2 regions of the Peribacillus sp. YIM B13477 genome follow, and region 2 is predicted to be linked to the other one. Evidence: riboswitches for the same ligand, from Rfam matches in the RefSeq annotation. Region 2 holds a riboswitch; the other holds the start of a gene.
The links. Region 2 has a riboswitch for cyclic di-GMP ahead of ACFX4H_RS00895 (anti-repressor SinI family protein). Riboswitches for the same ligand answer to the same signal wherever they lie in the genome.
Positions count from the first base shown of each region.

Region 1: another riboswitch for cyclic di-GMP. It lies ahead of sinI (DNA-binding anti-repressor SinI); the one in region 2 lies ahead of ACFX4H_RS00895 (anti-repressor SinI family protein).

Region 1 covers NZ_JBHZPD010000006.1:1,437-4,653, reverse strand. The annotation lists gene secA (preprotein translocase subunit SecA) at 1-1,044, opposite strand, end outside; gene ACFX4H_RS17700 (helix-turn-helix domain-containing protein) at 1,464-1,787, shown strand; gene sinI (DNA-binding anti-repressor SinI) at 1,919-2,059, opposite strand; cyclic di-GMP riboswitch class I at 2,090-2,175, opposite strand; gene ACFX4H_RS17690 (hypothetical protein) at 2,334-2,516, opposite strand; gene hpf (ribosome hibernation-promoting factor, HPF/YfiA family) at 2,698-3,217, opposite strand, start outside.
Region 2 covers NZ_JBHZPD010000001.1:190,556-193,772, reverse strand. The annotation lists gene ACFX4H_RS00905 (YwzD family small protein) at 657-788, opposite strand; gene ACFX4H_RS00900 (hypothetical protein) at 1,059-1,196, opposite strand; gene ACFX4H_RS00895 (anti-repressor SinI family protein) at 1,688-1,813, opposite strand; cyclic di-GMP riboswitch class I at 1,832-1,915, opposite strand; gene ACFX4H_RS00890 (ABC transporter ATP-binding protein) at 2,305-3,217, opposite strand, start outside.

The DNA.
Region 1 (3,217 bases), on a different contig from region 2:
TTCATTTTGAATTTCGAGTCCTTCTTTCGCTTCGATCGCCTGGTGGAGACCTTCACTGTAACGGCGGCCTTTCATCAAACGGCCAGTGAATTGGTCAACGATGACTATCTCGCCTTCCTGGACGACATAATCCACATCCAAATGCATGGAAACATGAGCCTTTAACGCCTGATTGATATGATGATTCAAAGTAACGTGACTAATATCGAATAAATTATCGATATTAAACGCTTTTTCAGCTCGATTCATCCCATCTTCCGTCAGCTGAACACCTTTTGTCTTTTCATCATATGTGTAGTCCGTATCTTTCTTTAAGGTTCTTACAAACGCATTGGCCTGGATATAGAGCTGAGCCGATTTCTGTGCCGAACCGGAAATGATCAATGGCGTTCTCGCCTCATCAATCAAAATCGAATCGACCTCATCGATGACAGCGAAGTGCAGCGGACGCTGTACCATTTGTTCTTTATATAACACCATATTGTCACGAAGATAATCAAAACCTAACTCATTATTCGTACTGTACGTAATATCAGCATTATACGCTGCCTGCTTTTCTTCTTTAGAATGACTGTTCAAATTCAACCCGACGGTCAAACCGAGGAAATCATACAAAACACCCATTTCGGTGGCATCACGGTGTGCCAAGTATTCATTGACGGTAACGACATGTACACCTTTACCGGTAAGCGCGTTTAAATAAACCGGCATCGTGGATGTTAAGGTTTTACCTTCCCCTGTTTTCATCTCGGAGATATTTCCATCATGAAGGGATGCCCCACCCATGATTTGAACACGGTAAGGATATAAGCCCAGAGCACGCTTTGCCCCTTCACGCGCAACCGCAAAAGCCTCGACAAGCAAATCATCAACGGTTTCCCCATTTTGATAACGCTCTTTAAACTCTTCCGTTTTGGCACGCAACTGTTCATCCGATAACGCAGCAGTCTCATCAGCCAGCGCTTCGACCTGATCGGCGATTTTTTCTAAACGTTTGATTTCTCGCTTATTCGGATCAAAAACTTTATTTAATATATTAAGCATTCAATAACGCTCCTCTATTATGGTAATGATCGTTCAATGACAAAATTCATATAAGTAAGAAGAAACACACCTTCTATTATTACTAATGCACGCTTAATTTTACCACTTCTATCATAGAGGTACAACTTCATGTCACTTCGCTGGTATAGACCTGAATGCAATTCTTGCGAAAAACAATGGATAAATGAGGAGGAAAACTGTTAAAATAGGAGGAAGTATAAAAAATATGTTGCAAACTCCCCACTATTCCATATGCAAATGTGAATTATCCACAACCTTCCATCACTAGATGCTGTGTCCTCTCTAGAGATAGCATGTCAAGGTAATCCAACCTTACAGGCGTCATGTTTTGAATGATAAGGTGGGCTGCCGAAACTTATTAGCGGAAGATAAATAGAACATGTTTCGAGGTGGTATTGATGATTGGTGAACGTGTAAAAAAACTGCGAGAAGAAAAGAAAATGTCGATGACTGAACTTGCCGATAAAGCAGGCGTTGCAAAGTCTTATTTAAGTTCGCTCGAGCGGAACTTACAAACGAATCCTTCTATTCAATTTCTTGAAAAAATCTCCTCCGTACTTAACATCCCTGTTGATGCCCTGCTTTACGATGCACCAAATAAGGAAACCTTGGACAATGACTGGATGAGAATCGTTGAGGAAGCCATGAATTCGGGTGTCTCAAAACAACAATTCAGGGAATTCATCGAGTTTAATAAATGGAGAAAAGATAAAGAAGAGTAGAGTGGTAGTGCACTAGTTTACCTACATAATCCTAAGCTAGACTCACAAGAGTCCCAAGGAAGAATAAACCCTATAAACAGCCAATGAATCGAACCACTGTTTATAGGGATGTTCTCGAATTTGTTCGGAACCTATTTTCCATCGCTCTCCTCAAATATTGCCTCAGGGCTTTCCCGTTTAAAAAAAGCAATGATTTCCTCTTTTTTGAAACCCAAGCTTCTTGCTTCAGAAATCAATTTCACCCATTCTTGATCCATTTCCACATTAGCCACCTCTTCTACCTCCTAAAATACTCTTGTATTTCAGGCAGACCAGCCATCATAGTCACAAGGACCTTAGACCTGTGCCTTTGCGCCCTCATTTTTCAAGGAGTTTGCCTTTGTCGTGGTATTTATTACCAAATACATTACCTATAATCATATTATAACGGATACGCACTCCATATATTGCTATTTTATGTCGGTAATCCACATAAATGCAAAAACTTTCATCCGACAAAATATTACAATATTAAGAAAATTTGAAGTTCAGGTGATTTTTCATAGACTAATTCAATTTCGTTTTACTCTTCTTAAAATTTCTTTGGGGTGTATTGATTCTCTCGATTGTAAGTGCATCGTGGGCTTTTTGCGAAGTTAAGTCCTCACCGCAGGTAGGACATAGCCACTTTCCATATTCCGCACTGCTAAAAGAAGCCCTTTGGCATGTATGGCAATTCTTTCGATACAAATAATCCAACCCCCTCTGCACCTTGATCAAATTGTTTTCTACAAATAATTCATTGTTCTTTTTAAAGAACTGACAATTCGAGTGTAGTGCAAAAGATATAGGTATTTGAATAGGTGAAATTAACTCATGCAAAAAAGCACAACCCAGAGGCTGGGCTGTGCTTTTGATATTAGAATAATAATTAACTAGGTTCAATCAATCCATAGCGTCCATCCTTTCGGCGGTACACTACGTTTGTTGTATTAGTATCCGCATTCGTGTAAACGAAGAAACTGTGACCAAGCATATTCATTTGTAAAATCGCTTCTTCACTGTCCATTGGCTTTAAATCAAAGCGTTTATTGCGGACTACTTCAATATCATTATCGTCTTCGAATTCATCCACCACTTCGTCAGCTTCCGTATTGAAGGCGAATGCATCGGGTGTAGTCGATAGATTGTTTCGGAACTTGCGATTGACCTTCGTTTTATGTTTACGAATTTGGCGTTCAAGCTTATCATTGATCAAGTCAATGGCAGCATACATATCCGCATTTTCCTCTTCAGCGCGAAGAACCAAATTCTGCATGGGAATCGTCACTTCGACCTTTGATGTATTATTGTTCACTTTTAAATTGACTAACACATTTGCATCTGGTGTATTGTTAAAATATCGTTCTAACTTGCCAATTTTCTTTTCGACGTATTCTCGAATTGCTGGA
Region 2 (3,217 bases):
TCTCCCTTTTCAATAAAACGAACTTGAGCCTGAAAAAGGAGAGGAATCTATTCTAACTGATAATCCATAACAAACACCATTCGCCTTTTTCCTTTACGACATAGCAATTTTGTTCCAAAATAAACACCCTATAGCGAGATTTGAAGACCTGTGTAGCTCTGGTATTTCATAGGCCGATTTATGCTGCCTCCCAACCTAATCCAGACACTAGTTTTTCACTTTCTTAAATATCGACCAACATTATCATACTGAAAGGTCTCTACTTCCATATTGTAAAAGTACAAGACAACGATGTTGCACATATTCTGCGCGATTATATCGTAGCTTCGAAACGCTTTTCAAATGCGTGGCCAATGAAAAATGATACAAGCTCCTCACCAGAAGAATACTCGTTAAGAATCTTACATTTATTCATCGCCTTCATAGGTTTACTTACATAAACGACAAAAAAGAAGCATGTTATGGACATGCTCCTTCATAATATGTAGCCCTATGAGTTCTTCAGATTTATTAGCGGCTTCTTCATTGAAACAAGAAAAGAAGATTCCTAGTAAACCGCCAATCGTGACCAGGATGATATCCTGCCATAAAGGGGACGACCACCGGTTAGTTTTCAACACCCAACACCAATAAGCCCAAGACGAATTATCTACAAATCATATACTATCAGGTTGTTCAATGATCCCGCTTAATTTCTCCTTAATCTCTTCCACAAGTTCATTCACAGTAACCTCTTGTCCAGACTCACCCTTAGCAAAAGTGTCTTTTAAAATATCAAAAAAATCCATTAGAAATTTCCACTCCAATATATAATTGAGCCACCATTTCATACTGTTGTCCTAATCCCATTTTCAAAAATAAGGAATATAGCTCATTTATTTGATAATCACATATATAGTAGGAATTGGCAAGCGGAAACTCGTTTATCATTAGATAATTCACAGAAAATTAACAATTACTAAACTTTAGTAGAAAGGATTACTAGTAAAACTAAATGATTTATGTGGTTTAAAGGAAAACAAAAAAGGACCGATTGCTCAGCCCTTCGACACCCCGCACTATACTTGTCCCATGAAATAAGTCATTAATGAAATCAAAACTAAAGTAATTGTAATATAAGTCCCAATAAAAATTTTCTTGCTTCTTTGTTTCTTTTCATAAACTTCCTCAAACGTAATGAATTTGTTTTTTGTCATCAAATAGTCTCCTTATATTTTGATGGCAGCTATCTGACATCGCCTTTTGCGAAGTCCCTTTGCTTAATCTCTATAATCTAGTATCGGCACATAACCAAAAATCCTTAAGTATTATTAACTATTTTTTATAGGCTATTTTTCTCAAAATTATATCACACTAAGACTAAAGCATTATGTATACTAACTAATTTCTATGATCATCCTGTTAAATCCTGCCTAGATTTCATTTTAATAATCTAAATTTTAAGCGCTTACTTTATAAAATTCATGATTATTTTTATCCAACCGCAAAATGCCAACCATAAAGGAACACTGAATAAAATTCCCCACATTAATCCCTTCAAAAAGGCAATAGGTACATCCATAAAAAAAATTCCCTTCAATTAGATTGCGTTTTTATTATTATCGCCATGTTCTTTATTCTGGATACCTTTTACGTTAATGAAAACAAAAAAAGAAGACTGATTAACAGCCTTCCCTAAGTATTTTTATTATCCCCTGATGTCTGCTTTGTTCTTTCCTTTTATGAACTCTCGCACTTCTTCAATAGATAATCCTAAATTTTTGGCCTCCAAAATTAGATAAACCCATTCTTTCATTTCATTGTTAGCTTCCAAGACAAATCCCACCCATCTTGTGGTAACACAGCCGTCTTAGCATGTAGCCTTAGACCTGTAATTTTGCGTCCCTACTTTTCAATAGGTTTGCCTTTCTCAAGAATATTTCACATTTATTATTAACCAAGATTAATAAATCTCTTGAATCCCTGTTTCCATGGTGCTAATTAAAACTATATTAATGTTAATTATACTTAAAAACGTAATAATAGCTCTTAATACTATTCGTTTTTTTATGTCATTTTTCAACATCTTTCATCAAAAAATGACATCATAACTGGAAAACACTGTTATAATGCGCTTTCTTTACAACTCTTTTATTAATAATAGAATTATAATAGCATAAATAAGCTCAAATTTACTATTCCACAAAAATATTTTTTCGAAATACGAGGGCTAAGTGATTCAGTTTTAATTTATTTTCTCCAAGAAAAAAGCCAGCATTACAAACCATAATTGGCAGTAACCTGACTTTAACTCCAGTAAAATATTTACACACTTGATTCCATTTGGATACCTAATAAATTGCTAAACATCCCTCTTTTTTCATTCGCTAACTGGTTATATTCACCGACCTGAATGATTTCCCCCTGATCCATGACCAGCACTTGATCGGCATTGCGAATCGTCGATAATCGGTGAGCAATGACGATGATGGTCATTTTTCCTTTTAATCTTTCAATAGCGGATTGAATCTTCGCTTCGTTCTCTGTATCTAAAGCACTCGTCGCTTCATCCAATACCAGGATGGCCGGTTTACGTAAAATCGCTCTGGCTAACACTAGACGCTGCCTTTCTCCTCCTGATAGTCGGACACCTCGATCACCGATGAGGGTATCTAGACCTTGAGGAAGCTTACTGACAAAGTCAGCAGCTGCAGCGAACTCCAAAGACTCCCATATGGATTCATCACTTGCCTCAGGGTCAATGATCAGCAGATTTTCCCTTATTGTTGCATTAAAGAGAAATGGATCTTGCGGGATATAACTAATGGACCTCCGCAGTGATAATAATCGGTCATTAGTAAGGGGAACATCATCTATTCTGACTTCGCCGCTATTAGGATGATTCAATCCCATTAATATATCTATTAAGGTACTTTTTCCGGCACCCGATCGGCCGACAATAGCCGTCATACGGTTAGAGGGGATGTGTATGCTTATATTTTTTAGAGCATAAGTGCTCTCATTTTGATCATAACTAAAATAAATATTACGGCATTCCAATCCTCTTTTAATTTCAATAGGCATGATATTTTTATAATCAGTTTCATATAACTCTCTTGCCGTTTTACATTCGTTTTGTAAATCCGACAATGCTTTAAAAGATGGAAGCGTAGATCCTATTTGCTCTAAATTTGATTGAATGCTAGTAAACCTTGGCCACAACCTTGAAAAAATAACC